4 regions of the Arthrobacter sp. CP30 genome follow, and region 2 is predicted to be linked to each of the others. Evidence: riboswitches for the same ligand, from Rfam matches in the RefSeq annotation. Region 2 holds a riboswitch; each other region holds the start of a gene.
What was found. A riboswitch is a leader RNA that binds a small molecule or an ion and turns the genes downstream of it on or off. The one in region 2 is predicted to bind S-adenosylmethionine.
Positions count from the first base shown of each region.

Region 1: linked by a shared signal. The riboswitch ahead of ACTIMO_RS11955 (ABC transporter substrate-binding protein) and the one ahead of ACTIMO_RS00705 (ABC transporter substrate-binding protein) in region 2 are both predicted to bind S-adenosylmethionine.
Region 3: linked by a shared signal. The riboswitch ahead of sfnG (dimethylsulfone monooxygenase SfnG) and the one ahead of ACTIMO_RS00705 (ABC transporter substrate-binding protein) in region 2 are both predicted to bind S-adenosylmethionine.
Region 4: linked by a shared signal. The riboswitch ahead of ACTIMO_RS11315 (bifunctional o-acetylhomoserine/o-acetylserine sulfhydrylase) and the one ahead of ACTIMO_RS00705 (ABC transporter substrate-binding protein) in region 2 are both predicted to bind S-adenosylmethionine.

Region 1 covers NZ_JBQEMM010000008.1:109,515-116,747, reverse strand. Annotated here, with positions in the region: gene ACTIMO_RS11990 (ATP-binding cassette domain-containing protein) at 1-805, shown strand, start outside; gene ACTIMO_RS11985 (histidine phosphatase family protein) at 862-1,569, shown strand; gene ACTIMO_RS11980 (DUF3090 domain-containing protein) at 1,579-2,133, shown strand; gene ACTIMO_RS11975 (SCO1664 family protein) at 2,133-2,900, shown strand; gene ACTIMO_RS11970 (nucleoside/nucleotide kinase family protein) at 3,158-3,808, shown strand; gene ACTIMO_RS11965 (carboxymuconolactone decarboxylase family protein) at 3,918-4,490, shown strand; partial or broken gene ACTIMO_RS11960 (SDR family oxidoreductase) at 5,086-5,229, shown strand; SAM riboswitch class IV at 5,456-5,582, shown strand; gene ACTIMO_RS11955 (ABC transporter substrate-binding protein) at 5,733-7,233, shown strand, end outside.
Region 2 covers NZ_JBQEMM010000001.1:151,853-159,085, reverse strand. Annotated here, with positions in the region: gene ACTIMO_RS00715 (amino acid ABC transporter ATP-binding protein) at 1-350, opposite strand, end outside; gene ACTIMO_RS00710 (amino acid ABC transporter permease) at 347-1,108, opposite strand; gene ACTIMO_RS00705 (ABC transporter substrate-binding protein) at 1,119-2,033, opposite strand; SAM riboswitch class IV at 2,209-2,326, opposite strand; gene ACTIMO_RS00700 (aminodeoxychorismate lyase) at 2,433-3,311, opposite strand; gene ACTIMO_RS00695 (GNAT family N-acetyltransferase) at 3,350-3,955, opposite strand; gene ACTIMO_RS00690 (hypothetical protein) at 4,014-4,247, opposite strand; gene ACTIMO_RS00685 (hypothetical protein) at 4,545-4,757, opposite strand; gene ACTIMO_RS00680 (EAL domain-containing protein) at 4,754-5,725, opposite strand; gene ACTIMO_RS00675 (DUF1059 domain-containing protein) at 5,764-5,937, opposite strand; gene pabB (aminodeoxychorismate synthase component I) at 6,096-7,233, opposite strand, start outside.
Region 3 covers NZ_JBQEMM010000002.1:331,243-338,475, forward strand. Annotated here, with positions in the region: gene mmsB (multiple monosaccharide ABC transporter permease) at 1-58, shown strand, start outside; gene ACTIMO_RS04930 (RNA polymerase sigma factor) at 259-813, shown strand; gene ACTIMO_RS04935 (hypothetical protein) at 810-2,513, shown strand; gene ACTIMO_RS04940 (CoA-binding protein) at 2,510-3,013, opposite strand; gene ACTIMO_RS04945 (O-acetylhomoserine aminocarboxypropyltransferase/cysteine synthase family protein) at 3,010-4,389, opposite strand; gene sfnG (dimethylsulfone monooxygenase SfnG) at 4,389-5,567, opposite strand; SAM riboswitch class I at 5,561-5,664, opposite strand; gene ACTIMO_RS04955 (hypothetical protein) at 5,769-6,044, shown strand; cyclic di-AMP (ydaO/yuaA leader) riboswitch at 6,180-6,355, shown strand; gene ACTIMO_RS04960 (C40 family peptidase) at 6,359-7,233, shown strand, end outside.
Region 4 covers NZ_JBQEMM010000007.1:150,257-157,489, reverse strand. Annotated here, with positions in the region: gene ACTIMO_RS11335 (amidohydrolase family protein) at 1-1,217, shown strand, start outside; gene ACTIMO_RS11330 (CPBP family intramembrane glutamic endopeptidase) at 1,313-2,176, shown strand; gene ACTIMO_RS11325 (DUF1540 domain-containing protein) at 2,318-2,641, shown strand; gene ACTIMO_RS11320 (VOC family protein) at 2,730-3,371, opposite strand; SAM riboswitch class IV at 3,613-3,729, shown strand; gene ACTIMO_RS11315 (bifunctional o-acetylhomoserine/o-acetylserine sulfhydrylase) at 3,811-5,127, shown strand; gene metX (homoserine O-acetyltransferase MetX) at 5,134-6,273, shown strand; gene ACTIMO_RS11305 (hypothetical protein) at 6,412-6,654, shown strand; gene ACTIMO_RS11300 (SGNH/GDSL hydrolase family protein) at 6,884-7,233, opposite strand, start outside.

The sequences.
Region 1 (7,233 bases), on a different contig from region 2:
GAAGAGCTCGCTGATCCACGGCTCGGTCTCCGGTCGCGACGGGGTGGTGGCGGTGGACCAGACGGCGATCAAGGGATCACGGCGCAGCAACCCTGCGACCTACACGGGCATGCTGGAGCCCATCCGCAAGGCCTTCGCGAAGGCCAACGGGGTGAAGCCCGCCCTCTTCAGCGCCAACTCCGAGGGTGCATGCCCCACCTGCAACGGCGCGGGCGTCATCTTCACCGATCTCGCGATGATGGCCGGGGTCGCCACCACGTGCGAGGTCTGCGGTGGCAAGCGCTTCATGGCCGAGGTGCTCGAGTACACGCTGGGCGGGAAGAACATCAGCGAGGTGCTCTCCCTGCCGGTGAGCGAGGCGGTCCGGTTCTTCGCCGAGGGCGACGCGAAGGTCCCGGCAGCCCTCGCGTTTCTCCGCCGGCTGGCCGACGTCGGGCTCGGCTACGTGAGCCTCGGCCAGCCGCTGACCACGCTGTCCGGCGGCGAACGCCAGCGCCTCAAGCTCGCCACCCACATGGGGGAGAAGGGCGGCATCCTGGTCCTCGACGAGCCGACGGCGGGCCTGCACCTCGCCGACGTCGAGAACCTCCTGGGACTGCTGGACCGTCTCGTGGACGCGGGGAAGTCGGTCATCGTCATCGAGCACCACCAGGCGGTCATGGCGCACGCCGACTGGCTCGTCGACGTCGGACCGGGTGCCGGCCACGACGGCGGGACGATCGTCTTCGCGGGGACACCGGCGGAACTGGTGGCGAGCCGTGCGACACTCACGGGCCGGCACCTCGCCGCGTACGTGGGCGCCTGAGGCACCCGGCGGACGCTGTGTCCGCCCGCCGTCGTGCCGATGGTTAGGCTGGGGTCATGGCTACAGTCATCCTCGTGCGGCACGGACGCACCACAGCGAATGCCACCGGCCTCCTCGCCGGCCGGACCCCCGGCGTCAGCCTCGACGGGACCGGGCGCGGGCAGGCGGCGACGACGGCGGACCGGCTGTCCGCGGTGCCCCTGGTCGGGGTGGTGTCGAGTCCCCTCGAGCGGTGCCGCGAGACGGCGCAGTTCATCGTCGACCGCCAGTCCGGGACCCCGCAGGTCCCCATCGACGCCGATCTCACGGAATGCGACTACGGCCGGTGGCAGGGCCGATCCCTGAAGGATCTCGCGACCGAAGGGCTCTGGTCGACAGTGCAGTCCCAGCCCTCCGCCGTCGTGTTCCCGGGCGGTGAGTCGATGGCCGGGATGCAGGCGCGGGCCGTGACGGCGATCCGGAGACAGGACGCGGCCTTCGAAGCAGAACACGGTGCCGGCGCGGTCTGGGTGGCGGTCAGCCACGGGGACATCATCAAGTCCGTCCTCGCCGATGCCTACGGGATGCATCTCGACCTGTTCCAGCGCATCACCGTCGGTCCCGCCTCGGTGTCGATCGTGCAGTACGGCAGCATGCGCCCGACGGTGCATCTGACCAATTCCGATGCGGGTGACCTGTCCTGGCTGAAGGCCGCCGCGGCCGCAGCCGATGCGCCCGTCGGCGGTGGCGCAGGTCATCCGTCACCACCGTCCCCGAGCGCCTAAAATAGGATCATGCCTACCATCGTTCACGAGTTCACCTGGCCTGACCGGGTCGTCGTCGGCACCATCGGAGTACCGGGGGAGCGCACGTTCTACCTGCAGGTGCGCACCGGGAAGCAGATCGTCAGCATCGCGCTGGAGAAGCAGCAGTCGGCGCAACTCGCCGAGAAGATCGACGAGATCCTCGACCAGCTCATCACCCTCGAGGGCAACCCCTTCAGCGTCCCCACGGGAACGCCGATCGAACTCGTGGACAACGACCAGCTCGACTCCGTGCAGGAGCAGTTCCGGACCGGCACCATGAGCCTCGGGTGGGACCCCACCACCGCGCAGATCGTCGTGGAGGCCTATCCGCTCGACGACGCCGACAGCGACGACGACCTCGATGCCCTGGACGACGACGAGACGGACGCGTCCGAGATGCTGCTGGTGCGGATGCCGGTCGGCACCGCACGGGCCTTCGCCAAGCGGACCAGGGAGATCGTCGGTGCCGGCCGTCCGATCTGCGTGATCTGCGGCCAGCCGATCGATGCCGACGGGCACACCTGCGCCATGCCCGAGGCCTGATGCCGGCACCCGACCTCGTGGGCGCCGAACTGACGCTCACCGGCCGCATCAGGACGGCGTCCAATGCGACATTCCTCGGCAGCGTCGACGGTGCGGCGGTCGTCTACAAGCCGATCGCGGGGGAGAACCCGCTGTGGGACTTCCCCGATGGCAGCCTCGCGCACCGCGAGGTGGCCGCGTTCCTCGTCTCCGAGGCGTTCGGATGGGACGTCGTCCCGCGGACCTGGCTGCGCGACGGACCGTTGGGCGACGGCATGGTCCAGCTGTGGCAGGACGCCGATCCGGAGCAGGATGCCGTCGACCTCGTCGGGGCCGACGAGGTTCCCGAGACCGGCTGGAAGCGCGTCCTCGAAGGTCAGGACGAGACCGGCCGGACCGTCGCCCTCGTCCACGAGGACACGGCGGCGCTGCGGCGCATGGCGGTGTTCGACGTCGTCGTCAACAACGCCGACCGCAAAGGGGACCACATCCTCGCGATGACCGACGGGCACCGGCACGGCGTGGACCACGGGCTGACCTTCCACACCGAGCACAAGCTCCGCACCGTCCTCTGGGGCTGGGTGGGGGATCCGCTGACCGCCGACGAACTCGACGGCGTCGCCCGTGTCAGCGGAGCGCTCGATGGCGCACTGGGTCGTGCCCTCGCGGCGCTCATCACGCCGGGTGAACTCGCGGCCCTCGCAGCCCGTTGCGACCGGCTGCGATCCGCGGCGCGATTCCCCGAGCCACGCGGCGGGATGCCCGCTGTGCCCTGGCCGCTGTTCTGACCCCGTTCCGACCGCTGTTCCGACCGCTGCCAGGAGGGGACAGGGGAGGCGTCGGGCGCTGTCCCGGACGCCGATGGTCGTGACCGACCGCCGGTCCTTCCGCCCGGTGGCCGACCACGACGGACCGGAATCGCCGGTCGACCCCGTGCAGCCGGAGGTCGTCCGGGCCCACGTGGTGCAGAATCTCCTGTCATGACCATCACTGCTGACCAGCGACGTCCGACCATGAAGCGACTCATCCCGCGACGCTCCGCGCGATGATCGTCACGCCTGTCTCGGACCCTCGCCAGCTCGCGGCACTGCTTCCGCGGGCCACCGACGGCAGTCGCTTCCTGCTCGGCATCGTCGGGGCGCCCGGCGCCGGGAAGTCGACCGTGGCAGAAGCCGTCGTCGGCCTCGACGCCGCCGCGCACGCCTCGGTACCCATGGACGGGTTCCACCTCGCCGATCAGGCTCTCCTCACCCTCGGGGTGCTCGACCGGAAGGGCGCACCCGAGACCTTCGACGCCCACGGCTACGCAGCTCTTCTCTCCCGGCTGCACGAACGACCGGACCACGTCGTGTACGCGCCGGCTTTCGAGCGCGCCCTCGAGCAGCCCCTGGCGAACGCCCTGCCGGTGCCGCCGTCGTCGACCCTGATCGTCACCGAGGGGAACTACCTGCTGCTCGATGCCCCCGGCTGGCGGGAGGCTCGGGACCGCCTCGACGAAGTCTGGTTCATCGACATCGACCCCGACGTACGCCGTGCGCGGCTCATCGCCCGCCACGTCCTGTTCGGCAAGACGCCCGCGGCCGCTGAGGAATGGGTGCGCCGCGTCGATGAACCCAATGCCGACCTCGTCGCTGCGACCCGTGACCGTGCGGACCGGGTCCTCGACCTCTCCGCCTGGCAACCCGCCCGACCTTGATCGGGGAGTCCGCGACGGCGCGGGAAGCGTTCACCGGTGCCGCCTGCTCTGGCCTGCCGTTCTCCGACGCCTGATGCTGGAGGCCCGACGTACTGCAGGAGGTCCGACAGTGAGCATTCTCGAGCAGGTGTCCGAGAGCGAGGCGACGGGCGAGATCGCCGCCATCTATGGCGAGGATGCCGACTCCCTCGGCTACGTCGCGGCGCACACCAAGGTCCTTGCGCTGCATCCTCCCGCCTACCGTGCGTGGGAGGGACTGATCAGCGCGATCGCCGGGTCGATGGACCCCCGGCGATACGAGTTGGTGACGCTCGCTGCGGCCCTGGGCATCGGAAACAGGCATTGTCGGCTCGCGCACGGCCGGAAGGCGTTGCCCTACATCGGCGAGGAGGAACTGACGGCCCTTGCCCGGGACTACCGCACGGCGGGCCTGTCGTCTCCTGAGGTGGCGATGATGGTCTTCGCCGAGAAGATGAGCACCGCGTCGGCGTCGATGACCGACGCCGACGCACTCGCCCTGCGCGCCGAGGGGTTCACGGACCCGGAGATCGTGGAGATCGCTCTTGCGGCGGCCGCCCGTAACTACCTCAGCCGCGCCCTGCAGGCGCTGGGCGCGGACGTGGATGTTCCGCCCGGCCTGAGCGCGACCCTGACATCTGCACTTCTCGATCAGCTTCGGTAGATCATCCGTGGCGCTTCCAGAGCTGACGGTCAACGACCGATGATGCCGCGGCCCGCAGTTCTCGCACCGGTGCGGGCAAGACCTTCAGGAACCGGATGGCCCCTTCCAGAGGGACTGGTAATTTGCCGATAATCTACATTATGTCAACTAGCTTCGACGATCACCCCTCGTCCAGGCTGCGCCGACTCCACGTCGAATGACAGCGGGTCTGCAGCGGGCTCATAGAATCCGCTCCTGCCGCTCCATTCCCGGCGAGCTCCTCACAGGTGTCGACGGCGCTGTCTTTCTCTCGACGGCCGGAGTGCCCTTCGTGATGCCCATGGCGAGCAGGACATCGGCCGTCTCTTGCCGAAGGGCTTGTGCCGGATCAGTCACGTCCTCTACAGTGATCCAGAAATAATGAACGCCATTCATTTTGTGGCGTCCGTCATGACCAGGAGGACACCATGCGCGCTGCCGGATGCACCGGGGACGCACGACCCCCCAGGGCAGTCGGCGCACACGCCTGACCGTACGGTCCGGTCGTCGACGAAGCACGATCTGCTCCGTCCGCGTCGTCCGCGTCGTCCGAGGATCGTCACCGCACCTCACGGCTGCGGCATGGTCCAGGGACATCCTGATGGGACGTGTGGGCACCGTCGATGACATCGCCGCGCTGATCTGCTTCCTGGTGGGACCCGACGCCGGCTACATCACCGCGGCCACCTACGACATCAATGGCGGTCTGCAGATCTCCTAGGCCTGCGCGGGATCCGCGACGCGCTGTCGGTGACGATGAGCGGCACCGCCGGGGATTCTCACGTGCGCGCCTTTCCGGAGTGCAGGGAATTGCGGCGTGTCCTTCTGGACACCTCGAAGGCGCCTTCGCCGAATTCCCTGCACTTTCGATAGATGATCGAATCTTCGCGTCACATTACTTCTTTTGTTTCCCCAAGCCATCAGCACTCTGCTTATAGTTGGGACAGCTTCAAGAGACGCGGTCGGAAAGCTCCGACTGGACCGCGCACCAACCCCATGTTCCTGGGTGGTTCGGATGACGAAGCGGCCTCCACCCCGGCGCATGCGCCGGACCGGTGCGGGCAAGAGCACTCCGAAAGGGCTTCGCCGTGAGCTGTCCAGCACTCCCCTAGCATTTCTCTCCCTGTCCCGACGTCGCGCCCTGCGCTGCTGACGAGGGACTGCTTGCACCTTTCTCCGGACGCCCTTCGCTCGAATGCGTCCTTTTTCCCGAGGGAATTCACCATGCCTGAAATGTCGATCCATCCTGCCCGGAATTCATCCGGTGCATTCACCTCCGCCCTACCCTTCCGCACGCCGCTGTCACGGACGGCCCTCGGCGCCGTCACCCTGATCGTCGTCCTCGCCGGATGCGCCGGACCCACGGGATCCACCGCGCCGGCAGGCACCGAGCCGGTGTCCGGTGGCATCCTCGACGTCTCCATCTCCGCAGAGCCCGGCTGCCTCGACGGGCACGGTATCTCGGCCACGCAGCAGCAGTTCCTCGGGCGTCTCATCTACGACAACGTCGTGACCCTGGACGAGGACGGGGAGATCGCGCCGTACCTCGCCGAGTCCTGGGAGATCTCCGAGGACGGCAGGACGTACACCTTCCGCCTGCGCGAAGGTGTCACGTTCAGCGACGGGTCACCCTGGAACGCGGAGGTCTTCGGACAGAACCTGGAGCACATGCGGGACCCGGCCACCAAGTCGCCCCTGGCCGCCGCCTACATCGCCCCGTACGTGGACGGGACGGTCGTGGACGAGTACACCTTCGAAGCACACCTCGCCTACCCCTACACGCCGTTCCTCTACACACTCGCGCAGTCCTGGCTCGGCATGAACTCGGGCAAGGCCATCACCGAGTCCCCGGAGACCCTCTGCCAGAATCCCATCGGCACCGGCCCGTTCACCGTGGAGGACTACCGGCCCGGGCAGAGCATCAGCTACGCGAAGCGGGAGGACTACGACTGGGCGCCCGCGTGGCTCGAGGGTGAGGGCGCGGCCCACCTCGACGGCGTCGAGGTCACCCTCGTCGCGGAACCGGTGATCCGGCACCAGTCCCTGGTCTCGGGACAGTACGACCTCACCGAGAACCTGGCACCCCAGAACGCGGCAGCGGTGCAGGCGGACCCGAACTTCGTGTACGAGAACCTGCCGAGGACGGGCAGTCCCTACGTGCTCGGCTTCAACCTGGCGCGCGCTCCGTTCGACGATCTCGCCGTCCGCCAGGCCTTCGCCGCTGCCGTCGACACCGAAGCGGTGACCGAGAGCCTCGGGTTCGGCACCTACACACCGATCGACAGTTTCCTCTCGAAGGAGAGCAAGTACTACGATCCGACCGTCGAGGGCGTGCTGACCTACGATCCGGCACGAGCGGACGCGCTCCTCGACGAGGCCGGCTGGACGGGGCGGGACGCAGATGGCTTCCGCACCAGGGACGGCGCGCGGCTCACCGTCGAGGTGCCGACCGTCGAGAGCTCGACGCCCAGTCCCCTGCTCGTGCAGCTGCAGGGTGAGGCGCGGAAGGTGGGGTTCGATCTGCGGATCATCCAGGTACCCCAGGCCCAGCTCACGGAACTCCGCTACGCCGGCGATTACGACGCCCTGGCCGGCGTGTGGCACACCAACACCACCGATGTCCTCTTCATCCGGTACCACTCCTCGGAGATCACGGGTGAACGGATCGGCCAGAACTCCTCCTCGGTGGATGACCCCGCCCTGGACGCGCTGCTGGCCACCGCGC
Region 2 (7,233 bases):
TCGTCCGCCGACATCCCGCGCAGCTTGCGCAGGGCCAGCGTGACGTTCTCCAGCACCGTCTTGTGCGGGAACAGGTTGAACTGCTGGAACACCATCCCGATGCGGCGGCGCAGCTCGTCCGGGTTGTCCTTCAGGACGGAGCGCCCGTCCAGGAGGATGTCCCCCTGGTCCGGCTCGATGAGGCGGTTCAGGACGCGCAGCAGCGTGGACTTGCCGGACCCCGACGGGCCGATCACGGACGCCGTGGTGCCCCGCTCCACGTGCAGGTCGATACCGCGCAGCACGTGGTTCGAGCCGAAGGAGAGGTGCAGGCCCCGTCCGGTCAGCGTGCCCGACTCGATGGCCTTCATGCCCGTGCTCCTTCGCTCATGGTGGTGAGGTCCTCCAGCTCGGGCTTCTGCTTCCGCCCGACGCGCAGCCGGTGGTCGATGAAGTTCACCAGGTGCGTGAGCGGGATGGTCAGGCACAGGTACAGGACTCCGGCCGCGATGAGCGGCGACAGGTTGCCCGTGTTGCTCGCGGCATCGTTGCCCACCCGGAAGAGCTCCCGTTCACTGGCGACGAGGCCGATGAAGTAGATGAGCGAGGACTCCTTGATGAGCGCGATGAACTGGTTCACCAGGGCCGGCAGCACGCGTCTGACGCCCTGGGGGATGACCACGAGCCGCATGGACGAGCCGTAGCTGAAGCCCAGCGCCCGGGTGGCCTCGAGCTGGCCCTTCTCCACGCTCTGGATGCCCGAGCGGAAGATCTCGCCGATGTACGCCGACGCGATCAGCGAGAGCGCGAGGATGCCCAGCGGATAGGGGCTCGTGCTGCCCGTGAGCTGCCGGAGGATCGGACCGAGTCCCAGGCCGATGAGCAGGATGATCACGACGGCGGGGAGGCCGCGGAAGATGTCCGTGTAGATGCGGGCGATCCACCGGAGCACGCGGTTGCGGGAGATCCCCATGATGGCGAGGATCATGCCGACGATCGTGCCGATGACGCCCGAGGCCAGCGCGAGCAGGAGGGTGTTGGGCAGTCCGACGGTCAGGAGGTCCGGCAGGACGGCGGCCATCGCCTCCCAGTCGAAGAACGTCTTACCGAGTTGTTCGAAGGCATCCATGCAGGACCGGCTACTTCACGACCGCGGCTTTGCTGCCGGGCTTCCAGTCGGAGGGGAGCTCGCGGTCCGGGTACCACTCCTGGGTGAGCTCGGTCCACGTGCCGTCGGCGATCACGGCGTCGAGGCCCGCGTTGAGCGCGTCGATCAGCGCCTTGTTGTCGCTGTTGACGGCGTACGCGGTGAAGTTCTCCGTGTTGATGATGGTCTCGGCGATCGTCGTGCCGTCACCCTCCTTCACCTGGCCGGTGGCCTGCTGGGAGGGGGCGACCCAGGCGTCGACCTGACCGTTCTTCACGTTCGCGTAGACGGTGTTGTAGTCAGGGAAGCGGACCGGCTCGAGACCCAGGGTGTTGGAGACGTAGTCGTCCTGCACCGTGCCCTGGACCACGCCGATGCGGGTGCTCTCCGAGAGGGAGTCGAAGCCCGTGACGGAGGAGCCGTCCTTCGTGACGACGGCCATGTAGCCGAAGTCGTAGCCGTTGGTGAAGCCGACGTTCTCGCGGCGGGCCGCCGTCGTCGAGATCGAGGAGGATCCGACGTCGAACTGCTTGTTCTGGACCTGCGCGAGGAGGGCGGAGAAGTCGGTGGACGCGAATTCGACCTCGAGGTCGAGCTTCTCGCCGATGGCACGCAGCAGTTCGTTGTCGTAGCCGGTGAACACACCGTCCTCGAGGAAGATGTTCGGCGGTGCGTCCGAGAGCGTACCGACGCGCAGGGTGCCGTCGGTGATGAGGCCGAGCCCGGACGTGTCGATCTCGTCGATCGGCGTGGTGTCCTCGGTGGTGTACTGGTCGAGCGACTGCTGGTCGCTGCCGGCCAGCGCGTCGGTGCTCTCGGTGGGCTCGCTCGAGGAGCTGCCGCAGGAGACGGTGAGAGCGAGCAGGGGGACGGTGAGGGCCGCGAGGAGCTTGCGGGAGATGGTCATGGGGGTCCTTCGTCGAAGCTGCGCCCGCTGGCGGGCGCGGAGGATGGAGTGTCGGGGACGCCGCGGGGCGGCAGGAGGAAGGGCTGCTTGCTGCTGGGTGACACGCTCGCTGTTCTGGGCTGTGCGCGCAGATGCGGAACGGGGGACCCGGGATTTTCCGGTGCTGGACCGCACGACGCCGTACTTGCCATCCGGGGGACTTGTCCCGGCGGCCGAATCTTCACCTGGAGCACCCCACTACGGGAGAGGGTTGCTGTCCAGCCGGCCAGGGCCGTGGGCTGGAACTCTTGATTTCAGGAAAACGCTAGGCCAGCAGGGAGGGCCGGGTCAAAACGCCGGCCGGTGAAAAGCCACGATCGACGTCGCATTCGGCCCTTTCGGGCCCGATTGTGGCGAGGATTACACGAATCGGTCGACGAGCTCGGTCAATTCGGCCGTCAGGGCCGTCGACGTCCGGAGGTCCTGGCCGTCGAGGGAGAGGACGGGCGCGAGGAGCCGGATGCTCGAGATGAGCCACACGGCGTCGGCCTCGAGCAGGTGGTGCGGCTCGAGCGGTCCGTAGCCCAGCTCCCAGCCCTGCTCCTTCGCCGCGGCGAAGAGCGCGCTCTGTGACGTGCCGGCCAGGATGCCGCTCTCGAGCTGCGGGGTGAGCAGGGTCTTCCGCCCGTCGCGGTCGTAGGCGAGCAGCACCGTGGACGTGGGGCCCTCGAGGACCTTGCCGTCGGAGGACGTGAAGATGACGTCGTCGGCACCGTGCGCCCTGGCATAGCGCACGGCCGCCATGTTGACGGCATAGGAGAGCGTCTTGGCCCCCATGAGCAGCCAGGGCGCGCGCTGGGCGACGGTGCTGTCGTACCCGCGCTCGAGGAACAGCACCCGGAGCCCTGTCGCCCGCTGCTCCAGTGTCGACGCCGGGACGGGGGACACCTGTACCCAGGCGGTCGCGCTGCCCGCACCCTCGACGCCGCGCGTCGCGATCAGCTTCACGACGGCGTGCGTGCGGTCGGGCTCGGCCGCCGCGAACTCGCGGAGACCCGTGCGGATCGCGCGGCTCCAGGCGCCGGCCCCGGGCACGGTCAGGTCCAGTGCGGCGGCCGACGCCGCCAACCGATCGAGATGGGCCTGTTCCTTGCGCGGTGTCCCGCCGACGGCCAGCATCGACTCGAAGATGCCGTCCCCCCGGGTGGCGCCGAGATCGGTGGCCATGAGCTGGGGACGGGAGGCGTCGGCCACGGTGCCGTCGTCGTGGGCCGGGTCGAGGAACACCAGAACAGTCATGCCTGACAGCGTAGGCGACGAGGGCGTCCGGCCGGCCGTCAGGACGAGCGCCGACCCATCCTGAACAGGAGGCCGTCCCGCACCATCGGCCACTCGTGGGCGAGGATCGAGTAGACGACGGTGTCGCGCAGCTCGCCGTTCCGCGCACGGGTGTGGCTCCTGAGGACGCCGTCCTGCTTCGCGCCGAGGCGGGTGATGGCCTCACGGGACTGGCGGTTCAGCCAGTGGGTGCGGAACTCGACGGCGGGACACCCGAACACCTCGAAGGCGTGGCGCAGCAGGAGGTACTTGGACTCGGTGTTGGTGCCCGTGCGGTGCGCCGAGGCGGCGTTCCAGGTGGAGCCGATCTCGACGCGGGGCGTGTCCCGATCGATGTTCATGTAGGTGGTCATCCCGATGATCCGGCCCGGCCCGTCCGTTTCGACGGTCCGCGCGGTGAACGGGATCATGGATCCGGAGTCCTGCAGGGTGAGGCGTCGCTCGATCTCCTGCCTCATGTCCTCGGGTTCGGGGACCGAGGTGTACCACAGCTCCCAGAGGCGTCCGTCCCGGGCGGCGTCGACCAGTCCGTCATGGTGGTCCGGAGCGAGGGGTTCGAGGATGACCCCGTTGCCGCGGAGGACGGTCGGCTGGAGGGCGTTCATGCATCGACCCTAGTCCCTGGCCGGCGGCACGGACCGGCGCCGGCCCGATCCGCAGCGGTCAGTGGGACCCGGGCTGCAGTGCGTCGACGGCGTCCAGGACCGCGAGCGAGGGGAGGTCCGCCATGGCGGCGACGACAGCCAGGGGCTCCCCGCTGCTGACGGCCGACGCCGCGGCCACCTGCAGCTCCGTCAGGGACAGGGCACCGGTGTCGGGGTGCAGGCCCTCGATGGTGGTGTGGGAGCGGCTGGAGCGTGCCGCAGCGACGACCCGTTCAAGGTGGCCCGAACTCATGATGTCTCCCTCGCGTCGTTGCCTTTCAGTCTCACCCTCGGCCATGAAGCTGGGAAGTTGCGCAACGCGGGCTGGAAGCGCTTGCGATCGGCGCCTCGATCAGGGCGCCTGTGCCGGAGGGTCGTCGAGATCGCCCCCTGGAAGCCTTCTTGACTCCCGGAGGGCGGAACCCCACGTCCGCGCACGCGCTTCGATGTAGTCAACGTCAGGACGCGGACAGGTCCAGGTCTTCGGTTGCGTCCTTCCACTCTGGCCGGGCAACCCGGTGCTCCCGCTCGCATGCAGGTCTTTTTCCCCTCAAGGAGCATCGCTGGCGACGGCGCATCCCCCGCTCGTCGACCCGTCGGCGACGGCCGGCTCGTCCGTGAGCGCGGTGATGAGCCGTTCCAGCCGGACGAGTCCCGCGAAGCGACCGGCGTCGTCGGTGGCCATGACCGGACCGAAGCGCGACGGCTCGTCGCGGGTGATACAGCGGGCGAGGGCTTCGCGGATGGGTGTGTGGATGTTCACGCACATCCCCGGCGGCACCGCGCCGGCCACGGTGTCCTCCCGGGTGAGGACGGACACCGGGCGTCCGGCGGCAAGAGGACCACCTCCGCGAGCAGGGGCTGGGTGGCGAAGGCCGCCCCCGCTTCCGTGAGGTCCCGCACCGTGAGGGCGGTCTCGGTGATCGCCCGGATGGCGGGAGCGCGGCCGGTGCCGGAGCGTGTCGCGAGGTGCCGCGCCATGCCCTCGTCGAGACCGACCCAGGGCAGGGCAGGGCGGCCGAGCAGATAGCCCTGCATGAGCGGGACGCCGAGGGACGCCAGCACGTCCAGTTCCTCCACCTGCTCCACGCCCTCGGCGATGATCCAGGCGTCGATCCTGTCGGCGAAGGACCCCAGCATGTCGACGAGGGCACGGCGCGCCTCGTCGTGGTGGATGTTGCTGATGAAGTCCCGGTCGATCTTGATGAAGGAGGGGCGGAGGGCGAGGAGGTGCTGCAGCCCCGCGTACCCGGAGCCGGCGTCGTCCACCGCGATCAGTGCGCCGCGTTCCTTCAGGAGGTCGAGGTCCGGCCTTAGTGCGGCGTAGGACTCGATGGCGGAGTGTTCCGTGAGCTCGACGATCAGCCCGGCGAGGTTCCCGCTCGCCTCCCAGACGGAGCGGATCGCGGGCGAGGAGAGGAGGTCCGGCGAGACATTGACCGTGAGGAAGGTGTTCCGGGGGAGTCCGGACCGGTGCGCGAGGGCGACCCGCAGTGCTGCTGCTTCGAGATCTGCGGCGCGTCCGAGTTCGCGGGCCTTGGTGAACCACGCCGCGGGGTTCTTCTCGCCGTACCCGGGGAAGCGCAGCAGTGCCTCGAAGCCGGCGATCGTGGCGCGCGTCGTGTCCACGATCGGCTGGTACATCGACACGATGCCCTCACCCCGGCATGCCGACTCGAGGTCCCTGCTCCACTGGTCCTCCAGCAGCAGGACCGTCCCGATGTCATGCATGGGCCACCACCGCCCCGGAGCTGTCGACGTGCCCGGGATCAGGCGGTCGTCGTCCGCGCACGCACGGCGGCGACGACGGCGGGCGGCAGGTCCGTGAGCCCGTGGACCGCCGCAGCGTGGTCGCGGACGCCGGCCAGCAGCTCGTCCTCGGACTCGACCGTCCAGCGGGCGTCGCAGCCCGGAACCACGTCACCACACGCGAACGACTTCATGTCGGAAGAATCCCCCATCTGCGCCACGGCCCGTCCCAGGGTGACTCGCCCCGGAGCTGCGTCGCCGGTACCGGCGATCGGCCTAGAAGATCATCGTAGGGATACGGGTCACGGGGCACCAGACCTTTCTTCCCGTGCCCTGTCGACGTCGGCCAGGATCAGCCCGTCGGCGCGTCGTGTTCCGGGAAGCGGGCCCCGAGCGCCGAGAGCACTCCGCGCGCCTTCGTCCGGATCTCGTCCCACTCGTCGTCCGGGACGGAGTCCGCGGTGATCGCTCCGCCCACGCCGAGGGTCAGCCGGGTGCCGCCGTCCTCCGGTCCGTCCTGCAGCACGAGGGTGCGGATGACCACGGCGAGGTCGGTGGCCCCGGTGAGGCTGAAGTACCCGGCGGCCCCCGAGTAGGGCCCGCGCGGCTCCCGCTCGAGCGCGTCGAGGACGGCCATGGTGCTGATCTTCGGGGCGCCGGTCATGGACCCGGCAGGGAAGGCCGAGGCGACGACGCCGGCGCGGGGGCTGCCCGGGCGCAGGCGCGCGTCGATGGTGCTGACCATCTGGTGGACCGAGGCGTAGGTCTCGATCGCACACAGCCGGCTGACGGTCACGGAGCCGGGGACGGCGTGGTGGGAGAGGTCGTTGCGCAGGAGGTCCACGATCATGATGTTCTCCGCGCGGTCCTTGGGCGAGGTCCGCAGGTCCTCCAGCAGGGCCGCGTCCTCGGCGGCGTCCGCGGAGCGGCCCCGCGTCCCCTTGATCGGTTCGGCACGCATGGCGCCGTCGGCGGTCACGCGGAGGAAGCGTTCGGGGGAGGAACTCGCGACCGCGAAGCCGGGGAAGCGGAGGAAGTGGGCGAAGGGCGCGGGGCTCACGGCGCGCAGGCGGAGGTAGGCCGCCAGGGCGTCGACACGCGGCACCTCGGCGGACAGCGACGTCGTGAGGCACACCTCGTAGGTGGTGCCCTCCGTGATCTCCGCCTGCGCCCGGTGAATCTTCGCGAGGTACTCGGTGCGCGTGTCACGGAGGGTGAAGGCGGGCACGGGCAACGGCCTCCCGGTGCCGGGAGGTGCGGCGGAGGCGACGGCACGCCGTGCCCGCGCCAACCACGCCTCCCGCTCGGGATCGGGCCGTCCGTCGGAGAGCGTGAGGAGGTGCACGGCACGGTCCGCATGATCGATCACGACGGCGCGCCCGGCGAAGACGAGCGCCGCATCCGGGAGGGCCTCGTCGGCGGGCGGACCGGACGAACCCCCGGTCTCCCGCTTGAGCTCGTAGCCGAGGTACCCGAGCCAGCCGAGGCCG
Region 3 (7,233 bases), on a different contig from region 2:
GCTCGCCGTCGGCTTCGACGTCTTCAACAAGCGCCGCGCATCCAGCGCCCTGAAGTAGGCGGGAAGAAAAAACCGGAGAGGGCGTAACCTTCCCGTCCCGCCCGTCGATTACCAGGATGTAAGCGCCGCACCGAGGCTTATCCCCCAACGGGCCTCGGTGCGGCCTTTTCTTTGCCGCAGGCCTTCGAGGCCGGAGCCTGCGGGTGGGACAGAGCGGTTACGATGGTGTCGCCGCCCCGCCCGAACAAGGAATAGACCGTGGTCACACCGCTGCCTGAGGATGCGCTCACCCGCGCTCAAGCAGGCGAACCCGCGGCCTTCTCCCTCCTCTACCAGGCGCTCGGTCCGGCAGTGCTGGGATACTTCGCGGGGCGCGGCTCCGAGGATCCGGAAGCCCTGACCCAGGAGGTGTTCCTCACCGTCTTCTCGAAACTCGACACCGTGGCAGGGGGGCTCGCCGGACTCCGGACCTTCACGTTCTCCGTCGCGCACGCCCGCTACGTGGACGAGGTGCGGAGGAGGGCCCGGACACCCGTGGTCGTCGGCTACGAGGCGGACGGTGACACGCGGCTGACGGACTCCGCCGAGACCGTGGCCCTCGGGCAGCTCGACCTCGGAGGTGCGGGAACCATGCTCGCCCAGCTCAATGACGATCAGCGTGATGTGCTCCTGCTCCGCATCGTCGCCGAACTGCCGATCGACCAGGTGGCCGGGATCCTGGGGAGATCGGCGGGATCGGTCAAGCAGTTGCAGCGGCGGGGACTGCTCAAGCTGAAGGAACTCGTACAACCCAACGAATCGGACGCGCTATGACTGGTCATGACACCCCGTCGCCGGACCCCGTGCTGCCTCTCCTCCAGGAGTCCGGCATCCCCGAGGACCCGGCCCTCGTCCGCGCCCTCGGGATCGTCCGGGACCTCGCCGCAGGCCCCGCGCCCGACGCGTCCGCAGCCCTGGCACAGCTCATGGCCGACGGCGGCAAGGCAGTGCAGGGGCGGCGCCACAAGCGCCGCATCACCTTCATCGGCGGTGCACTCGCCGTCTCGATGGGAGTCGGGATGTCCGGCGTCGCCGCGGGCACGCTCCACTTCCCCCAGGGGATCGGTGACGCCGTCGAGTCGATCACCCGCTTCTCCATCCGCGACAGCGCTGATCGCGCCGAGCTCGGCCCTGCCCCGCTGGTCCAGGCCGGTGCCGGCAGGGCGCCGTCCGGTCCGGCCGGCGGCGCGCCCCTGACGCTTCCGGCCGCACCACCGCCGGCACCTGTCACGGCCCCGGCCCCCGGTGGTCCTGCAGCCGGGCCGGGAGCGGGTGACGCCCTGCCCGGCGGAGCGCCCGCCCCACGCGACAGGGCTCCCGGTGCATCCCCCGGTGGTGCAGGAGCTCCGACGAGCGTGCCCGCCTCGGTGTCGGGTGCTGCTCCCGCCGCGGCGTCGGTTCCCGCCGTGCGGTCCGTCGTCGCCCCCTCGTCCCCGATGCCGACCGCGGCTGCGCCGGCCGCCACCTCGCCGGGCAGTCCGACGACGGCGGGAGCGAACCGCGTACCCGGAACCCGGGCGCCCGCGCCCGCGCCCGGGACGACCACCGCGCCGGGCCGGCCACCGGGTGCCCCCGGTCCCCGTCAGGAGCGCCCGGCGCCGGGGCCGGGCAAGGCCATGCCCGGCGTCCCGGCCGGTCCCCCGGACAAAAACGCCGGCACGAAGGCTGTCCGCGAGCAGGCTCGGCGCATCGGCGATCCCGGGCTCCGGGGGTCCACGCACGCGGTCCATCCCGATGGTGCTCCGACGTCGCCGCACGCCGCGCCGACGCCCGGCCCGCAGCACCGCTTCCTGCTGATGGCGCCTGTCGAGCCATGGGACGGACCGGTCCTGTCCGCCCCGCTGTGGGAGGAGGATCCGTGGCTGTACACGTTCGTCGCCGACCCGGGAATCGATGACGGGACCTGGTGGAGCCTCCCCGCGGACGCTCCGGTGCCGGTCGATCCTGCAGCTGCGCCGGAGGAAGCCCCGGTGCGCGACGGGACACTCCACCACGGTCCCGTCGACGCCCCGGTGCCTGGGGTGACTGCTGTGCCCGACGCTCAGGTCGATGCTTCAGCGGGCGTCGCCCCGGCCGGGAACACGGGCGGAGCGGTATCCGTCGACGGCGCGGCTCCCGGTCCGGTCGACCCTGCCGCGCCGGACGACGGATCAGCAGACGCAGCGATCACGGCGCCGGAGGCCGAGACCTCCGGGTCGGGTTCCGTGCCGACCTCCGACGGCGGCACGCTGACGGGACCTGCCATGGCGCCCAACAGTGACGGCCCCGTGCCGGTACCGGCCGGCACCGGAGTGACGACCCCTGGTGTCCCGGGCGTCGTTTCCGCCGCGGACGATGCCGACGCGGACAATGACGACGCGAGCGAAGCTGACGCGGGCGAAGCTGACGCGGGTCATGCCGACGCGGACGATGGCGCCCCGGCCCACGCAGGCGACACCCTAACGGAGGACAGCGCCGCAGCGCCGGCCGGTTAGGACGTGATCTGCCGCTTCGAGGAGATGACTCCGGTGTTGAAGCCCGCGAGGTTGAGTCCGCCGTGGAAGCGCGCGTGCTCGATCTTCATGCAGCGGTCCATCACGACGTCCAGGCCCGCCGCCTCCGCGGAACGCGCCACGTCCTCGTGCCAGGAGCCGAGCTGCAGCCACAGCGTCTTCGCTCCGACGTCGAGGGTCTCCTCCAGCACGGACGGCAGGTCGTCGTGCTTCCGGAACACGTCGACCACGTCGGGGACCTCGGGGAGATCCTTGAGCGACGCATAGGCGGGCTGCCCGAGGATCCGGCCGGCCACCGGATTGACGAAGTACAGGCGGTAGGGCGAGGACGACTGCAGGTAGGTCGCCACGAAGTAGGACGCCCGCGACGGCTTGTCGGAGGCGCCGACGATCGCGACGGACCGGGCGCTCCGGAGCAGGGCGAGCCGCTCGGGCGCCGAGGGCCCCTCCCACGTGCGAGGTGCTGCTTCCGTGCCGCTCATGCTCCCACTCCCACTGCGCGCGTCGCCGACGCGTCGTCGTCGTTCCCGCCCGCCGCTTCCTGCGGGAGGTCGTCGAAGGCCTCGTCCGTCGCATCGACCGCGAGGGCGAGTGCCTGGTCGATGTCCCACAGGATGTCGGCCAGGTCCTCCAGGCCCACGGAGATGCGGACGAGGTCCTCGGGAACGCCCGCCGCGACCAGCTGTTCGGTGGAGAGCTGCTGGTGCGTCGTCGAGCCCGGGTGGATCACGAGCGTCCGGGAGTCGCCGACGTTCGCGAGGTGCGAGGCGAGCTGCAGCGACTCGATGAACTTCTGGCCCGCTTTCCGCCCGCCCCGGATGCCGAAGCTGAACACGGACCCCGGCCCCTGCGGGAGGTAGGTCCTCGCGCGCTCATGGTGCGGGTGGGTGGGCAGGCCTGCGTAGTTGACGTACTCCACGCGGGGATCGGCCTGGAGCCACTGCGCCACGGCGAGGGCGTTCTCGAGGTGCTCGTCGAGGCGCTGGGCGAGCGTCTCGACGCCCTGCAGGAGCTGGAAGGCCGACGTCGGCGAGAGGGACGGGCCGATGTCGCGGAGCTGCTCGGTGCGGAGCTTGGTGAGGAACCCGTACTCACCGAAGTTCGCCCACCACTGGATGTTGCCGTAGGAGGGCACCGGCTCGGTCATCATGGGGAACTTGCCGTTGCCCCAGTCGAACCGGCCGCTCTCGACGATCACGCCGCCGAGGGTGGTGCCGTGGCCGCCGATGAACTTGGTGGCCGAGTGGATGACGATGTCGGCGCCGTGCTCGATGGGCCGCACGAGGTAGGGGGTGCTCAGTGTGGAGTCGACGATGAAGGGGATGCCGGCGTCGTGCGCCACCTTCGCGAGTCCCGCGAGGTCGGAGATCTCACCGGACGGGTTCGCGATCACCTCGGCGTAGACGGCCTTCGTGTTCTCGCGGATGGCCGCTGCGTAGTCCGCCGGGTCGGTCCCCGGCACGAAGGTGGTCTCGATGCCGAAGCGGCGCAGCGTGACGTCGAGCTGGGTCACGGTCCCGCCGTACAACTGGGAGGCCGCGACGATGTGATCGCCCGCCTGGCACAGGGCCGCGAAGGTGATGAACTCGGCACTCATGCCCGACGCCGTCGCCACTGCGCCGATCCCGCCCTCGAGGGAGGCGATGCGCTCCTCGAAGGCCGCGACGGTGGGGTTGCCGATGCGCGAGTAGATGTTGCCGTACTTCTGCAGCGCGAAGAGGTTCGCGGCGTCGTTCGTGTCCTTGAACACGAAGGACGTGGTCTGGTAGATCGGGACGGCCCGCGCGCCGTGCGTCGCGTCGGGGGTTCCGCCGGCGTGGAGAGCACGCGTGCGGAAACCGAAGGAACGTTCTGCCATCAGACACCTGCCTTGCTGGGATGGGTTCCGGTGAGGGTCTCGTCCGGATCGAAGTCGACGCCGGCCCTGCGGGCCGCATCCGCCTCGAGCTCGCGCACGATCGGGAGGATGTCCGTCCCGAAGGCGGCGACCTCCTCCTGGAAGTGCAGGTAGCAGGTCAGGAAGAGGTTGACGCCGATCTTCTTGTACTCGACGATCCGCTCGGCGATCTGCTCCGGAGTGCCGATCAGCTGCGTCCGGAAGCCGTCGTTGTACTGGATGAGGTCCTCGAAGGAGGAATCGGCCCACATGCCCTTGCCGTCCTTCGTGGAGGCGCCCGCTTCCTGCACGGCGTCGCGGAAGCCCTCGACCGCGGGACGGTGGGCCTTGGCCACGATCTCACGGAGCGTGTCACGCGCCTCCTTCTCGGAGTCGCGGGCGATGACGAAGCCGTTCAGCCCGTACCGGGGACGGCGCCCGGCGGCGGTGGCCGAGGCCTGCACCCCGGCGATGTTCTCCCTGAACCCGTCGAGGTCCTTCCCGTTCGAGAAGTACCAGTCGGCGACCCGGCCGGCAGTGGCCTGCGCCGCCGTCGAATTGCCGCCGAAGAAGACTTCCGGGTGCGGGCGGCCGGGGACGTCGACGGGCGGGGGGCTCAGTGTGAAGTCCGTGATGTCGTAGTACTTCCCCGACTGGCTGTAGCCCTGTTCGGTCCACAGGCCCCTGAGCACGCGGATGAACTCCTCCGTGCGGACATAGCGCTCGTCGTGCTCGAGCCACTCGAGGCCGAAGTTCACGAACTCGTCCTTCAGCCAGCCGGAGACGATGTTCACGGCCGCGCGGCCGTTCGAGATGTGGTCGGCCGTGATGATGAACTTGGCCAGCACGCCCGGGTGCCACATCCCGGGGTGGACGGCGGCGATCACCTTGAGTCTCTCGGTCGCGGCGAGGAGGGCGAGCGAGAAGCTCGTGGCCTCGTGCTGCTTGTCCGCGCCGTAGGAGGCGGCGTACCGCGTCTGTGACAGGGCGTACTCGAAACCGGCGTCCTCCGCGATCCGGGCGAGCTTGCGGTTGTAGTCGAAGTCCCAGCTGGTGCGCTGCTCGATGGTCGAGACCACGAGACCACCACTGACGTTGGGGACCCAGTAGGCGAACTTCAGGGGAGTGGACAGGTCGGCGACGCTCATGACTTCCTCCATCGTTCTGGCAGTAGCACCCTACTGTCCCCGTGGTGCACGGGGGCCAGGGTTGCTGCGGCGTCAATGAGCCAGATCTCTCGGCCGCTCGGGATGGTCAAGCACGAGTGTGACATCGGGGTCGCGACAATCCAAACAATGTGTCGCTCTGCGTGGTGCCGGATGTCAGGGCGGAGTCCTGGTCCGTACGCCTAGGGTTGGTGCATGGATCACGGCGGAACCGAGGAGTGGAGGGCTGCTACGCGCGAGCAGGAGCGCCTCCTGTGGAACACCCTGTGCTGGGTCGGTGCCGTCCTCACGCTCGTCCTGGCCGGCAGCATCGTGGCGGCATCGAGTATCGGCGGGACATCCGTCGGAGTGTGGTTCTTCGTGCAGCAGTGCGGCCTGCTGATCCTCAGCGCGACGGGGACCGTGCTCGCCTTCCGCCGGTGGCGTTCCGCGGGATCGCGCCGGGAGCGCGCGCTGCAGGGCGATCGGTGACCGGCGGGAAGGGCAGGATACGCCCCGTTACAGAAATGTGACAAACGCCCGGAGCGCTGGGTACTCTCAGTCGGTGCTCCCGTCCACGTGGGGCGCTCCCGCACGGATTGCCGAGCCCTGCCGCCGATCGGGATACGTCCGCATACACCGAAGGCAGGGACGGGGGAACCATCAGTTCCACCGGACGCGCAGGATCCCTGCACGCGTCCTCGGGGTTAAGTCGCACCGCACCGCCCACCGGCGGTGCCCGCGGCCGGGTGACTCCCATCCGAACCCGACAGCTCACCCCGCAGGCATGGGAGAGGTATAGAACCATGTCACGAATCACTTCACCGGCACGCCACCGCGCGGACGTCGACGGAAACCTCGCGCTGCAGGGCCTGTCCCGCGCCGCGAAGAGCGGAGCCACCGCCGTGGGCCGCCCGGTCGCCATCGTCGCCGTGACGTCGGGCCTCGCCCTCAGCGCCGTCGGCACCGCACACGCCGGCACCTACACCGCCGAGGGCACGACGGCTCCGACCGCCGCGGTCGCCCCCGCTGCCGCAGCAAGCGCCGCGGGCACCGCTTACACCGTCGCCGCCGGCGACACCCTGGGTGCCATCTCGGCCCGCTACGGCGTCGAGCTCACCACGGTCCTGACCGCCAACGGCCTCTCGCTCGCATCGGTCATCTTCCCCGGACAGACGATCGTCATCCCCGCCGCCGGTGCTGCTGTCGCGGCGCCGGCCCAGACGGTGTCCGCCCCGGTCGCCGCAGCACCAGCTGCTCCTGCCGTCCAGCAGGCCGCCGCAATCGCTCCGGCTCCGGCCGTGTCCACGGAAGCCGGATCGGGTGTCTACCTGGCCTCGGCAGCGATCACCCCGGTCGCCGCCGAGACCGCTCCCTCGGGCAACGCCGCGGGCGCCATCCTCGGCTCCGCCCGGGCGCAGCTCGCTGCCGGTGCCGTGCAGGACTGCACCGTGCTGGTCGAGAAGGCCCTGCGCGCGGCAGGTATCTCCGTCGGAGACCTCGGCCCCTCGCAGTTCTTCCAGTTCGGCGCCCAGGTGTCCACCCCCGCTCCCGGTGACCTCGTCATCACGGGCGGCCACGTGGCCGTCTACGTCGGCGGTGGCCAGGTCATCAGCAGCGGCATGAACGGCATCAACGCCACCATGCAGCACCCTCTCTCGGATCTTCCGGGAGCATCCTT
Region 4 (7,233 bases), on a different contig from region 2:
TCATCACGCACATCGGCGAGCTGACGACGCAGGACGCCGGGCACGCCGTCCTGCAAGATGCCGCCGTGGTCCTCGAGGGGGAGCGGATCAGCTGGATCGGCCCGGCCTCGGCAGCACCCGCGGCGGACACGGCCTACGACGCCGGCGGCCGCGCGGGCCTGCCCGGCTGGGTGGACAGTCATACGCACCTCGTCTTCGCCGGCGATCGCACCGCCGAGTTCGAGGCCCGGATGGCGGGGGAGTCCTACGCCGCGGGCGGTATCGCCGTCACGGTCGAGGCGACGCGCGCCGCGGGGGACTACGACCTCACGCGCCTCCTGCTGGCCCGGGTCGCCGAGGCCGCCTCGGGCGGGACCACCTACGTCGAGACGAAGACGGGGTACGGGCTCGACGTCGGGCACGAGGCCCGCAGCGCGCGCATCGCCGCCGGCGTCGTCGACGAGGTCACCTTCCTCGGCGCGCACCTCGTCCCGCGCGGGTGGGACGCGGACGCGTACACGGACCTCGTCTGCGGACCGATGCTCGACGCCGTCCGCCCCTTCGTCCGCTGGGCGGACGTCTTCTGCGAGACCGGTGCCTTCACGGCCGACCAGTCCCGCCGCGTCCTCGCCGCCTGCGCCGCGGCCGGACTCGGCCTGCGCGTGCACGGCAACCAGCTGGGCCCCGGCCACGGGGTGGCCCTGGCCGTCGAGTTCGGCGCCGCCAGCGTGGACCACGTCAACCACCTGGCCGACGGCGATGTCGACGCGCTCGCCGGCACCTGGGACGCCGGCACCTCGAACGCCGGCCCCTGGAACGCCGGGCATGGACGACCCGGCACCGTCGCGACGTGCCTGCCCGCCTGCGACCTCTCGACCCGGCAACCCTTTCCGCCCGCGCGCCGGCTCCTCGACGCCGGAGTCCAGATCGCGCTCGCGAGCAACTGCAACCCCGGGACGTCCTACACCAGCTCCATGGGCTTCTGCGTCGCCACGGCCGTCCTGCAGATGGGCCTCACCGTCCACGAGGCCGTGCGCGCCGCGACCTACGGCGGAGCCCTCGCCCTGCGCCGGCACGCGGGCGACGACGCCGACGGACGCCGGGCGGTCGGCTCTCTCGCGGTGGGACACAGGGCCGACCTGCAACTGCTGAACGCGCCGTCGGCGGCTCACCTTGCCTACCGGCCGGGGATGCCGCTCGTGCATGCGGTGTGGAAGGCGGGCACGCGCGTCCGCTAGCCCGTCCGGGCCGTCCGGACCGTCCGGACCGTCCGGCACGCAGAGTGCTCGACGGCGGGTTGGGAATCCCCAGCCGGCGCTGGGAGGATGACGCCATGCATCCGGATCCTCCCTCCTCCGCACACCTGCAGCCCGGTTCCCCGTCCACGTCCCGGTCCGGACCGCGTGCATCCGGGACCGGCGGCACGCCCGAGCCCACGTCGGGGCCGGCCTCCGCTCCTCGGCGCCGCATCAGGGTGGAGCTGCTCATCGTCCTCGGACTCTCGCTCGGGCAGTCCGGCGTCTACGCGATCGTCAACCTCGCGGAGAAGCTCACCCGCGGACCGCTCGCCGCCCAGACCACCACACTGAATCCGGTGCTCAACGAGCGCCAGTACTTCGATCTCACGTACCAGCTCCTGAACATCGCCTTCGCGCTGGTCCCGGTGGCCCTGGTCCTCTACCTCCTCGGCGGTCACGGGGTCTCCGCCTTCCGCCGGCTCGGGTTCACGTTCGAGAAACCGCTCCGGACGGTTAGTTTCGGCGTCGGGCTCGCGGGCATCATCGGCGTCGGGACGCTCGGCGTCTACGCCGGGGGGAGGGCGCTCGGCATCACCACCGCGCTCGTCCCGGCGGCGCTGGACGCCTACTGGTGGACCATCCCGGTGCTCGTCCTGTCCGCGGTGCGGCACGCCGTGCTGGAGGAGGTGATCGTGGTGGGGTATCTGTTCATCCGGTTGCGTGAGCTCGGATGGTCGACGCCCGCCATCGTCGTCAGCAGTGCCCTCCTGCGCGGCAGCTATCACCTGTACCAGGGTTTCGGCCCGTTCATCGGCAACGTCCTGATGGGTCTTCTGTTCGGCTGGTTCTACACGCGCACGCGCCGTGTCATGCCGCTGGTGATCGCGCACGCGCTCATCGACATCACCGGTTTCGTCGGATTCGCGCTCATCGGACCGGCCATCGGAATTGGCGGTTGAATAAAGAAAGGCTTCCCTTTGTTCATTTGCGCGCACGAATCATGACTAAATTATCCGCCAATTGCGGGTTTATGCTCACTTCATCCGGCACAGACAACGGCGGCTCCGACAGGGACCCCACCGGACCAGCCAGGAGGAATCATGAGCAGCGCCCCCAGCGCCCCCAGCGCCCCCAGTGCCCCCAGTGTCACCAGTGTCTCCGAGTGCAGTGTCCACAACTGCTCCTTCAACCACGACGGCTGCACCGCCGTCGCCATCACGGTGTCGGGCAGCGAGGAGCACGCCTCCTGTGCCACGTTCATCGACACGTCCATCAGCGGCGGGCTGCCGAAGATGCTCGCGCACGTCGGCGCCTGCCAGCGCTCCGAGTGCAGCTTCAACCACGATCTCCTCTGCAGCGCGCCGGCCGTGAAAGTGGGTCCGGGTGCCGAGGCCGCTGACTGCCTCACCTACACGCACGCCTGACCGGCTGAGGCGGTCGACAACGGCCGCCACACGGAGAAGGACCGGACGACAGTCCGGTCCTTCTCCGTGTTCGCCTCGTCGCGAGCTCTCAGATCTCGACGCGTCCCTCGCCGGTCTCGAAGGTCACGGACATGATGCCGGGGGTGCCGTTCGGTGCGATCCACTGCACCTGGACGCCGTCGAGCGTCTCCTCGACCGCAGTGCCGAGCCACTCGGTGACGCGCTCGGAGGACCCCGCGATGGTCAGGCAGTCGAGCTTGACCGACGCCGGGCGTGCCTTGGACGGGTGGAGTTCCTCGGTGCCCTCGTCCCAGCGGAGGAGGTAGGGGACCTGCGGGTCCGCGATGAGGCCCTTGATGCCGATCTGCTGCCAGGTCAGTTCCTGGCCGTCCGGGAACTTGCGGTTCCCTGGGACGGCGCTGCGGCCGAGGCGTTCCTCGAACGGGCCCAGGTCGTCGACAGCGACGCACCAGCCCATCCAGCCTCCGCCGGCCTCGGAGCGGGCGCGGACGGCCTGGCCGAAGGGCGCCTTGTCCGACGCCGGGTGGTTCAGCACCTCCACGACCTCGAGGTACTGGCTGTTGGCCAGCGGGAAGATCATGTTGCGGGTGCCGAAACGCGGGTGCACACCGCCCTTCACGGGCTCCATGCCGAGCCGGGCCGAGATCCGGTCGGCGGTCGCGGCAAGTCCATCGGGTTCACAGGCATAAGAGACGTGGTCCAGGCGCATGCGGTTATTTTGGCACTAAGTGATGCACCTCTCGACTTAGGGCCGCCTTACCCGTGGACAGCGCCCACCGGCCCCGTCGGAGCGCCGTCCGAGGCGGCGGCGGAGCGCAGAGCCGGTGGGTCGCATGCCGGCGCGAGGCACCGCCGGGAACCGGAGGGGCACCTCGGGCGACGTTCCGTGCCGGCTTCACGGAGGGTCACACGGGTTGCCGGACACGCTCCCATACGTTTTCATGGATGCAGGTCATGAGTGCCAGCACTAAGCCCCGGCTTGCTGGCCGGCAACCCTCCAACCGCGGTGGGGTGCCCCGGGTGAGGACCAGGTCCGGCGCGGGTTCGGCGTCGTTCAAGCGCGGGCTCCTGCGGGGCCCGGTCTCCCGGAGCCGGAACTGTCGGCGGGAGCATCGGAGATCGCAGGGCCCCTACCGACAGGGAGCACCATGTCCAACGATTGGTCTTTCGAGACACGCCAGATCCACGCCGGCCAGGTGCCGGACGCAGCCACGGGGTCCCGGGCCCTCCCCATCTACCAGACCTCCTCCTTCGTGTTCCCGAGCGCCGAGAGTGCGGCGAACAGGTTCTCGCTGACCGAGCTCGCGCCTATCTACACCCGGATCGGCAATCCGACGCAGGAGGCCGTGGAGACCCGGATCGCGAGCCTGGAGGGTGGCGTCGGTGCGCTGCTGCTCGCCTCGGGCCAGGCCGCCGGGACCTTCGCGGTGCTGAACATCGCCGAGGCGGGGGACCACATTGTCGCCAGCCCGAGCCTCTACGGGGGTACGTACAACCTGTTCAGGCACACGCTGAAGAAATTCGGGATCGAGACCACGTTCGTGGAGGACCCGGACGATCTCGAGCAGTGGCGTGCGGCGGTCCGCCCGAACACCAAGCTCTTCTTCGGCGAAGTGGTCTCCAATCCCCGCCAGGACGTCCTCGATCTGGAGGGCATCAGCGGTGTCGCCCACGAGCACGGGCTCCCGATGATCGTAGACAACACGCTCTCCACCCCGTATCTCATCCGGCCCATCGAGTGGGGCGCGGATATCGTGGTCCACTCGGCCACGAAATACCTGGGCGGGCACGGCACCGCGATCGCGGGCGTGATCGTGGACTCCGGGAACTTCGACTTCGCCCGGTACCCGGAGCGGTTCCCCGGCTTCAACACGCCGGACGAGAGCTACCACGGACTCGTCTACGCGCGTGACCTCGGTGTCGGAAGCCCGCTCGGCGCCAACCTCGCCTACATCCTCAAGGCACGGGTGCAGCTCCTGCGCGATCTCGGCGCCGCGGTCTCTCCGTTCAACGCCTTCCTGATCGCGCAGGGCCTCGAGACGCTCAGCCTCAGGGTGGAGCGGCATGTGCAGAACGCCCAGGCCGTCGCCGAGTGGCTGGAGGCGCACGACGACGTCGAGCGGGTCTCCTACGCGGGCCTGCCGTCCAGCCCCTGGTACGAGCGCGGCCGGAAGTACGGGCGCATCGGCACGGGGGCGATCGTGAGCTTCGACATCGCCGGGGGGCTCGAGGCGGGCAAGCGCTTCGTCGACGGTCTCGAACTGCACTCGCACGTGGCGAACGTGGGGGATGTGCGGTCGCTCGTCATCCACCCCGCATCCACCACCCACAGCCAGCTCGGCGCGGAGGCGCAGCTCACGGCGGGCGTCCGGCCGGGCCTCGTCCGCCTGTCCGTGGGACTCGAGAACATCACCGACATCCTCGCCGACCTCGACGCCGGCTTCCGAGCGGCCAAAGGAGCCTGACCCTTCGTGACCACCTACCCTTCCGCTCCGCTGCACCAGGGGAACGACGCCGGCCCCTCGGGGGACGGGTTCCTGCGCGTCGCCCCGATCGGCCCCCTGGCCCTCGAGACCGGGGGCGCGCTGCCGGACGTGCAGCTCGCCTTCGAGACGTGGGGGGAGCTGGATGCGGAGGCATCGAACGCGGTGCTGGTGCAGCACGCCCTCACGGGCAGCTCGCACGTCGCACGCGGTGCGTCGGAGGAGGAGGGCTGGTGGGATGCGCTCGTGGGCCCCGGGCGGACGGTGGACACGGACCGCTTCTTCGTGGTGTCGATCAACATGGTGGGCGGCTGCTACGGCTCGACGGGGCCGGCCAGCCTGGCGCCCGACGGCGCCCCCTGGGGCTCCCGTTTCCCGTTCGTCACCATCCGGGACGGGGTGCGGGCGGAGGCGTTGCTCGCCGACCAGCTCGGCATCCACCGCTGGCACTCGGTCCTCGGCGGATCCATGGGCGGCGCGCGTGCCCTGGAGTGGGCCCTGATGTACCCGGACCGCGTGGAGCGATGCGCCGTCATCGCCTGCACAGCCGCCAGTTCGGCCGAACAGATAGCGTTCGCCCAGGCGCAGCTGCAGGCGATCCGCCTGGATCCCGCCTACCGCGGCGGCGACTACTACGACGGTCCGCATCCGGATGCGGGCCTCGGGCTGGCGCGCCGCATCGCCCACATCACCTACCGCTCGGAAGGGGAGTTCGAGACACGCTTCGGCCGGACCGAGCAGGATGCCGAGCAACCCCTCGGTGCGGTGGTGCCCGCCGACCGTGGGCGGTACCAGGTGGAGAGTTACCTCGACCACCAGGCCGAGAAGCTGGTGGACCGGTTCGATGCCAACAGCTACGTGATCCTGACGGAGGCGCTCATGAGCCACGACGCCGGCCGCGCCCGGGGGAGCCTCGACGCCGCCCTCGCTGCCGCGCCGGCACAGTTCTTCGTCGCGTCGGTCGACTCCGACCGGCTGTACGTCCCCGGGCAGTCCCATCGCCTGGCGGCGGGGCTGCCCGGGGAGGTGCCCGTCCACACGATCACCTCACCGGTGGGCCACGATGCCTTCCTCACGGAGATCCACCAACTCGACGCGCAGTTGCGCGATGCCTTCTACGCGAAGTAGAAGTTTCGTGGCGGCTGCTGTTGGGTTTCTCCGGGCCTGCCCCTAGGCTGGGAGCTAAGCCTGCTTATCGATTGCCGGCAGGCAAGCCCGGGACCCTGTCCCGCGCGCACCACACCGACGGATGAAGAGGAGCTGTTCATGGAACTGAGCACCATTGGCTGGAACCAGGAAGCACGCGACAAGATCCTGCTCGACGCCGACCGGGCGCTGCAGGGCGCGGTGAAGGAGGCGGCGGAGACCATGGACGGCAAGTCCCGCGACGAGGTCTACGAGTTCCTCTTCGAGAAGCTCAAGCCGCAGTTCGTCGACTTCAAGCCGGGGCCCGATCTCAGCGCCTGCGCGGACGCGGTCGCCAACGGCGAGGTCGCGCTCGAGAGCTGACTCCAGGGCGTCGCCCTCGGCGCCCTCAAGACACCGGTGATGACCGGTCGGCTGCCCGCCGACCGGTCATCGTCGTCTCCGGGACGCTGGGAAGGGTCGTCCCTGGGACGCGGTGAAGGGTCGCGTCCGGGACGCGGGACGGCTCGCCTCCGGGACGCCGGGAACACTGGTCCCCGGGCCAACGAGCGAGGGGCGGCGGACGGCCCCGCGTGCCGCGGCGGACGGCGAGCTAGTCCGCGGCGCCCGGTGGCATGCCCGGTCCGAAGATCGGTGCCGGTTCGAGCCGCTTGGCGGTGACGCCGTCTCCCGAGGACTGGTGCCGCAGGCGGCGCAGGACCCACGGCACGAAGTACTCGCGTGCCCACACGAGGTCCTCCGCGCGTGCGGCCCGCCAGGTGCGAGCCGGCAGCTCCTTGGGCTGCAGCGGCTCGAGGGTGTGCCTCACCGCGAGGGTGTCGAGGACCATCGCGGCGATGGTGTGGTGGCCGAGCGGCGAGAAGTGCAGCCTGTCCGTGGACCACATCTGCGGATCGAGCAGCTGCCGGAGCGCCCACATGTCCGCGATGACCGCCTCGTGCC